2 regions of the Paraburkholderia sp. BR13439 genome follow, and region 1 is predicted to be linked to the other one. Evidence: predicted binding sites of a transcription regulator. Region 1 holds the regulator's gene; the other holds the start of a gene.
The links. Region 1 encodes FNR, which switches genes on or off when oxygen is low (the NO sensors DNR and NnrR bind a similar motif). Its sites were predicted from a motif close to TTGATNNNNATCAA; they were not measured.

Region 2: adhP (alcohol dehydrogenase AdhP) is a predicted target of FNR. The motif match lies at 2,574-2,587, and genes of this name have one in related genera.

Annotation. Positions count from the first base shown of each region.
Region 1 is NZ_JBFPKN010000011.1:116,179-120,369, forward strand. It holds gene AB3X96_RS22080 (universal stress protein) at 1-71, shown strand, start outside; gene AB3X96_RS22085 (PAS domain S-box protein) at 105-1,205, opposite strand; gene fnr (fumarate/nitrate reduction transcriptional regulator Fnr) at 1,328-2,110, opposite strand; gene AB3X96_RS22095 (response regulator) at 2,127-2,534, opposite strand; gene AB3X96_RS22100 (universal stress protein) at 2,783-3,244, shown strand; gene AB3X96_RS22105 (universal stress protein) at 3,274-3,792, opposite strand; gene AB3X96_RS22110 (universal stress protein) at 3,816-4,191, opposite strand, start outside.
Region 2 is NZ_JBFPKN010000010.1:82,141-86,331, reverse strand. It holds gene AB3X96_RS20640 (molybdopterin-dependent oxidoreductase) at 1-973, shown strand, start outside; gene AB3X96_RS20635 (4Fe-4S dicluster domain-containing protein) at 985-1,848, shown strand; gene AB3X96_RS20630 (TetR/AcrR family transcriptional regulator) at 1,871-2,545, shown strand; gene adhP (alcohol dehydrogenase AdhP) at 2,648-3,673, shown strand; gene AB3X96_RS20620 (MFS transporter) at 3,809-4,191, opposite strand, start outside.

The DNA.
Region 1 (4,191 bases):
TGCTGCGTTTCTCGACCTGTCCGGTGTTGCTGATGCGCGAGCAGATCAGCGAGGAAGCGCCCCAGGAGTAATCCGCGGTAGCGGGGCGCGGCGGCGTGGGAGCACTACACGAGCGCGTCGGCTGGTATCTGGATCGAGATCCTGAAACCATGGCCCGGCGAGCTGATGAACGACACGTTGCCGCGCAACTGCCGCACACGTTCGCGAATGCCAAGCAGCCCGAATGAAGTTGTTCCCTGCGCATGATCCAGCGCGACACCCGCGCCGTCATCGTCGATATCGAGCGATACGATCGGGCCCGCGCAGGTCATGTCGATGCGTACGCGCCTCGCCTTGGCGTGCCGCGCGACGTTCGTCAACGCCTCCTGAACGATGCGAAACAGCGCCGTCGCCGCGAATTCGCCGCATACCGGCTCGGCGGGTTCGAGATGCACGCTGGAGCGCACGTTGTAGCGTTTCGTGAAGTCTTCGGCCAGCCAGTCGAGCGCGGCGGCGAGTCCGAGGTCGTCGAGCAGCGGGGGGCGCAGATCGGCGGCGATGCGCCGCAGCGAAGCGGCCATCCAGTCGATCTGCTGTTGCAGCTCACGCGTTTGCGCCGCAAGCGGCTCAGTGTCGGCTTGCTTGTTCAGCTTCGCTTCGAGCAGCGCGACGCTCATTTTTAGCGCCGTCAGCCGTTGGCCGAGATCGTCGTGCAGTTCGCGCGCAATCCGTTTCTGCTCGTTTTCACGGGCGATGTGCGCGTGCGTGGATACCTGGCTTGCGCGTTCGAGTTCCGCAAGACGCATGCGCTCGGTCAGATCGCGCGTGACCTTGGCGAAGCCGAGCAGCGCGCCCGACGCATCGTGCACGGCGGAAACGACCACGTTGGCCCAGAAACGCGAACCGTCGCGACGCACACGCCATCCTTCGTCCTCGGCGCGGCCTACGGCTGCGGCGGTTTCCAGTTCGCGCGCGGGCTTGCCGGCCGCGATGTCCTCCGGGGTATAGAACTTCGAGAAATGCTGGCCGATGATTTCTTCGGGCGTGTAGCCCTTGATGCGCTGTGCGCCGGGATTCCAGCTGGTGACGCGGCCGGCGGGGTCCAGCATGAAGATAGCGTAGTCCTGCACCGCCTCGACCAACATGAAATAGCGATCCTCGACCGACACGTCCGACCCGGATGCAGCACTGGTGAAGCAGGAAGACTCGCCGCTCGATAGACCCATCGCTCCTCCGGGCGGCCACGCAAGGTCGCGTACCGCAACGCACTGAGTTATATCAGTTCAGGAGCGCCTGTTCCACCCGGCATGTCCCGCGAACGAACGTGAGGCGGGCGTCGCGCCGGTGCTCAGACCCGAGCCAGTCGTTCCGGGTCTTCTATGCGGATCGTTTTGCCGTTCGCCTTGACGAGGTGCTCGCGCTGGAACTTCGAGAACATCCGGCTCACCGTTTCGAGCTTCATGCCCAGAAAGCAGCCGATTTCCTCGCGCGTCATGCGCAGATGAAACTCCGCCGCGGAAAAGCCGCGCGCCTTGAAGCGCTTCGACAGATTCAGCAAAAACGTCGCGACGCGCTGTTCGGCGGTCATCGTGCCGAGCAGCATCATCTGGCTCGATTCGCGCACGATCTCGCCGCTCATCAGCTGATAGATGTGATGCTGCATCGGTTTGATCTCGCGACAGATCGCCTCGAGCTGCGCGAACGGAATGATGCACACGACGCTATCTTCGAGCGCAATCGCATCGCAATTCTGCTTGCCCTCGCCGATGCCGTCGAGGCCAAGCGAGTCGCCGGCAATCTGGAAGCCAGTCACGTGCTCGCGACCGTCGCGATGCATGACCACGGTTTTGAATGAGCCGGCGCGTATCGCGTAGATGCTTTGAAACTCGTCGCCCGCGCGATACAGCGCGTCGCCGCGTTTGATCGAGCGCGTCGAGCAGATCAACGCATCGAGCCGGCTCAGTTCGTCCAGTGTCAGCTCGGGCGGCATGCAGATCGCGCGCATCGCGCAGGTGGAGCAGCGCGTGACGGCGTGGCGTGCCGCCGCGGTGCTGGGCGCGACGTGGATCGGTACGACGTGCGAGGTGCGAGGCGCGTCGTGGCGGGGTTCACGGACTGCGGCAACTTGCATGATCGGCTCCTGGCGGTCAGACCCGATGCGCACGACGCGCATAGGCAATCGCTTCGATGGCGCGGCAGGCGAGCTCGAACTCCGAGGTCTTGTCGAAGAAGAAGTCGGCGCCCGCCGCTTCGCACGCGCGGCGAAACGCCGTCGCGTCATGATTGGTCAGCACGATGCTGACGATGGACGGCCGCACCCGCGATAGCGCAGCGAGCAGCAGGAGGTCGGTCTTGCCCGAGAAGCACGGGTCCAGCACCGCGACATCGGCGCGACTCGCGACGATGTCGTCGAACGCGTGCTCGACGCCCGCCGACTCGCCGGCGATTTCGATGCCGGGAATCAGCGCGATCAGGCAAGCAAGCCGGCGCCGGACCTCGACCGCATCGTCGACGAGGAAGACTCTCGATAAGGTGGCTGACGGGGCGGTGTCCATACCGACCAGTATTGGCGACCTAATCTTGGAAACATATCGGCAGCGCTTTAAGCGGTGCTAGGAGTTCAGGTAGTGGTTGTAGGATTATTCCTAGTGGGTTGCTGGCGATGTCGTCCAGCAGCGGCAGCGCCGAGCGGCGACCCGTTGACCTGCGTCAAGCCGAGTGGCGGGGCGCGCTTCACACTGTCGGTGCAAACGCGCGAGGGCACCACTTCGGGTCATGCCAGCGCTTTCAGAGGGAGTCCGACATGTATGCACGAATTCTGGTTGCACTCGACGACAGTCCCAGCGCGCAGCGCGCCTTCGCCGAGGCGCTGAAGCTCGCGAAGCTGACGGGCGCCACGCTCGAAGCCTGCTGCGTGGTGGGGCACGGCAAGTGGTCGAACAATGCCGACGTGGCTTTCGAGCCGGAACCGGCGGGCGCGGCGCAAGATTTCGCCAGCCGCGCGCTCGATGGCCCGCGCGAGCTGTTGCGCGAGGCGCAGGTGCCGGGCGGCGTGCGGGTGATCGACGCTTACGCCGAAAACGTGTCGGCGGTGCTCGCGCGCGTCGCCGACGAAATCCAGGCCGATCTGATCGTGATGGGCACGCATGGCCGCCGTGGCGTGCAGCGCTTTCTGCTCGGCAGCGTCGCGGAGTCGCTCGTGCGGTCGACCGACATACCGGTGCTGATCGTGCGGCATGACGAACAAGCCCACCCTCGGCCCTGAAGCGCCGCGCAGAGCCAGTTTCTAGCGGCTCAGGCGAGTTCGCTCAGGCGGGTCCGCTGTCGGCGCTGTCCGGGGGCTGGCTGGACGCGCGTCGCGCCGCTCGCCTGCGCGGGAATCATCAGCACCGGGCAACAGGCGCGGCGCAGCACGCGCTCGGCGACGCTGCCGAGCATCAGCCGTTGAAACCCGCGGCGGCCGTGCGTGCCCATCACGATCGCATCGGCGTGCCATTCGCGCGCCGTCTCGACGATGCGATGCGCGACGTCTTCGCCGGTGGTCGCGGCTTCGACGGCGCGGGCCGTGCCCTTGACCCCGCGTGCGGTCATCCGGCTCTGCGCGTCGGCCGCGATCCGCTTGCCTTCCTCGATGAACGCGTCCTCGATCGTGGAAGGGTCGAAGCCGGGCGCGTCGTAAGCGATGATGGGTACGTCGATCACGTACAGTGGCATCAGCTCGGCGCCCGATTCGGCGGCGAGGGTCAGCGCGGCGTCGAACGCGCGCGAGGCCGTGGCGCTGCCGTCGAGCGCGACGAATAGGCGGTGAAACATGGCGGACTCCTTAAGCGCACACTTCAGTGCGACAACAGCACCGGCACGCTCATCGATTCGAGCATCGTGCGCGTCGCGCCGCCCAGCACGACTTCGTGCAGACGCGAATGCGCGTAGGCGCCCATTACGATCAGGTCGCAGCCGAGGTCGGCCGCCTGCGACAGCAGCGCGTCGCCGACCGGCGCGCGGTCCGCGACGCTCAGCTCGCGCACGTCGATCCTCACGCCGTGACGCGCGACGGTGAGTGCGATGTCGTCGCCGGCAGCCGTGCCCTGCGGCGGACGATCGGCCGACGAATGAACCGTCAGCAGCGTCACTTTGGCCGCGTGCGCGAGGAACGGCAGCGCGTCGTGGATCGCGCGGGTCGCTTCGCGGCTGCCGTCCCACGCGATCAGCGCG
Region 2 (4,191 bases), on a different contig from region 1:
GAATTCGGGCGGCTATGCGCATCATGGCTTCAACACCGTCAATCATCGTATGGTGACGATGCAGCACAAATGCATCGAGCCTCTGGGCGAATCCCGCTCGGACTACGATATCTTCGCCGCCATTCTGACCCGTCTTGGTCTTGGCGGTGTCTTCACCGAGGGCTGCGGCGAACTCGATTGGGTCAAGCGAGTATACGAATCGTCGGATCTGCCGGATCACGTTTCTTGGCGCGAATTCTGCCGTAAGGGCTATTTCGTCGTACCGCCCGAAAAGCCGGAATTGCGCCATCCCGTGGACATGCGCTGGTTCGCGGAAGGTCGTCGCAAGGATTTGCAGGAACCGCATCCCATGCCGTCGCAGTATGCCGAAAAGTTCGGCATGGGGTTGCAGACGCCGAGCGGCAAGCTGGAGTTCGTGCCCGAGTTGCTGAAGCGGCACACCGCCGATAACCCCGAGCGGCCCCCACTGAACCGGTATATCCCATCCTGGGAGGGATTGCGCTGTGAACTTGCTCAGCGTTATCCGCTGCAACTGATTGCGACTCACAGCCGTTACAGCTTCCACACGCATTGCGACGGCAAGAACTCGTCGGTCAACAGCGTGGAAGATCATCGCGCGTTGATTGGCGGCCATCGCTTCTGGTTACTGCGGCTCGCAGCCTCAGACGCGGTGGCTCGCGGCATTGCCCACCGGGATCTCGTCAAGGTCTACAACGACCGGGGCGCTGTCATCTGTGCCGCTGACGTATCGCCTCTGGTCGCCGCCGGCGTGGTCAAGTCATACGAGGCGAGCGCTGAATTCCAACTGATCGAAGTGGACGGCGAACGTGTCGAGATCGGCGGCTGCATGAACATGCTCACGCCCGACCGGTCGCAAACGGCAGGCACCAGCAGCATGAGTCCGAACTCATGCCTCGTGCAGGTCGAAAAATGGAAAGGCGCCGATGCGTTCCTGCTCGGTCGCGCAGCGTGAGGAGAAACGCCATGAGCAAGTGGAATCTGGTTATCAAGGTCGGGCGCTGCGAAAACTGCCAGAACTGCGTGATCGCCGCGCGCGACGAGCACGTTGGCAACGAGTTTCCCGGTTACTCGGCACCGGCTTCGGCCGATGCCGAAAGCAGCATTCGCATCATGCGCCGCGTACAAGGCGATTCGCACATGGTCGAGACGACGTACCTGCCAGTGATGTGCAACCACTGCGACGACGCACCATGCATGCGTGTAGGCGGCGACGCCATTCGCAAGCGCGCCGATGGCATCGTCATCATTGATCCGGACAAGGCGCGGGGCAGAAAGGACATCGTGAAGGCCTGTCCATACAAGGCGATCGTATGGAATGAGGCGTTGCAATTGCCGCAGACATGGATCTTCGATGCCCATCTGCTGGATCAGGGGTGGCAGCACCCGCGATGCGAACAGTCCTGCCCAACGGGCGTTTTCGAAACCGTCAGGCTCGATGACGCCGCGATGGCAGAGAAGGCAAGACGGGAAGGACTCAAGGTTCTGGAACCGAGACTAAAAACCAGTCCGCGCGTCTGGTACAGCGGCCTCGATCGTTGGGAAACCTGCTTTATCGGCGGCAGTGTCAGCGCGCAGGTGGGGCAGGTCGTCGAGTGTGTCGCTGATGCGGCCGTTGCGTTGTACTGGTGCAATCGGAAGGTCGCCGAAACCGTCACCGACGCGTTCGGCGATTTCCGGTTCTCGCGGCTCATCAAAGATAGCGGCCATTATCGGATCGAGATTCGTCATGCGCTGGGCAATGCGTCGCGCGAATGCGTGTTGGGCGAGAGCGTGTATGTCGGCGAGATCGGCCTCGTGCAGTCGACGAACGCGGTTGAGGTCGACTGATGCCGGCGCTGTGTATCCAGCCATGAAACCGGTGCGCCTGACACGCGCATGCAAAAAAGAGCAGACGCGGGAGCGCCTGCTCGACGCAGCGCGCCGATCGTTCATCGAGCGGGGCCTGGCCGCGACGAGTGTGGAACACATCGCCGAGGCGGCCGGCTACACACGAGGCGCCTTCTATTCAAATTTCAGCAGCCAGCAGGAACTGCTACTCGAATTGCTGCAACGCGATGTAGAAAAGACGTGTGCGGACTGGCAGGCGATCATCAAATCGCCTGGCGCGCCGGACCAGGAAAAGGGTCGCGCACTCGCGCGTCTGAGTTGCGCTGAATTCGACAATGATTGTTTCCCGCTGTGGGTCGAAGCGGGCCTCCTTTCATCCCGCGATAGCACGGTTCGGGAGCGGGTCACCGGGCTGCGGCAAAGGAAACTGGAGAAGCTGGCTGCGTGTCTGTGCGCAGGCGCGCGTCCAGGCGACGGCGGCTGGCCTGCTCAACCTGAAGCGCTCGCGGCGGCCCTCCTCAGCTTCTGCGACGGCATGCGTTTCTTCCGGCTGTGCAATCCGGAAGGAATGACGGACGATTCGATTCGAGCCATTTTGGCAGCCTTGTTTTCCTGCACTTCGTCCGGTCCGGTACTGGAGAATCTTGAGTCGCTGGATGATGCCGGTGCAACGGTCCGCTTCCACTTACGCTCTTAGATCAATACGTTAGGGCGGGTCGTTTACATTGATCTATCGCAAAGCATTAGCGGGCCGGGCGAGGATACTCGTGAGAATCACAAACTCACTGAGGAGCGACTGATGGCTCAATTCATGAAAGCTGCGGTAGTCCATGCCTTCGGCGAGCCGCTGCGGATAGAAGAAGTGGCGGTTCCTGCGCCCGCTGCGGGTCAGATTCTCGTCAACGTGAAGGCGTCCGGGGTCTGCCACACCGATCTTCATGCCGCCGATGGTGACTGGCCGGTCAAGCCTCGCCTGCCGTTCATCCCTGGTCACGAGGGTGTCGGATATGTCGCGGCGATTGGCGCGGGAGTCACGCACGTGAAGGAAGGCGACCGCGTTGGCGTGCCGTGGCTCTATACCGCATGCGGTCACTGCGAATACTGTCAGACGGGCTGGGAGACGCTTTGCCACGAGCAGCAGAATACCGGCTATTCCGTGAACGGCAGCTACGCCGAATATGTGGTCGCCGATCCGGACTACGTAGGTCATCTACCGAACGGGGTCGCGTTTGACGAAATCGCGCCGATCCTCTGCGCCGGGGTCACCGTATACAAAGGCATTCGGGTCACGGACACCCGGCCCGGTCAGTGGATCGCCATCTCGGGCATCGGCGGGCTCGGTCATGTTGCGGTCCAGTACGCCGTCGCGATGGGCCTGCATGTCGTTGCCGTGGATGTCGCGCCCGACAAACTGGAACTTGCGCGCAAACTCGGCGCGCAAATCACCATCGACGCCTCAACGTCCGATCCTGCGAGCGAGGTCCAGAAACAGATCGGTGGCGCACATGGCGTTCTCGTGACCGCTGTCTCGCGCGGTGCGTTTGCGCAAGCGCTCGGCATGGTGCGCCGCGGCGGTACCGTCGCGCTGAACGGCCTGCCGCCCGGCGACTTTCCGCTACCGATCTTTTCCACGGTACTGAATGGCATCACGGTTCGCGGTTCCATCGTGGGCACGCGTCGCGACCTGCAGGAATCGCTCGAATTCGCGGCCGAGGGAAAAGTGCGCGCACATATCCACCATGAGCGGCTAGAGAACATTAACGAAGTGTTCACCGCATTGCGCGAAGGCAAGGTCGACGGCCGGATCGTACTCACTGAACTTTGAATGAGCCACTGCCTGGTGCCGGTATCGCGCGCCGTGCTTATCCAGTTGACGGTTCATCGCTGACCAAATGACCGACGGCATTGATCCACGTCAGCTGGGCTCGGTGCTGCATGAGTAGTCTTCACGAGTTGCACGTCAATCGGTGCGCGCGTGCGAGTCCTCCCGCGAGACAGCCGGGGCGACTGCGCGCGCCCTCAGCCAATGTCGCGCTGAAATGGGCCGCAGACTGTCCCGGGGCAATGCAAAGCTCGCGAGCAGAGCGACCGCACATGTTCCCACGACGTAGTAGGCCGGTGCTGTCAAGGATCCTGTCGCGCGAACCAGCATGGTGGCGAGCAGCGGTGCAAAGCCGCTGAATACGACCACCGAAATGTTGTACGCAAGGGCGATCCCGCTGAATCGTACCTGGACGGGGAACTGATCGGCGAGGACAGAGGGCCACGTACCGCTTGCCAGTGAAAAGACCACCGCGGCGAGAACGAACAAAACGACCGGATCGACAGTGTGATTCACAAGCG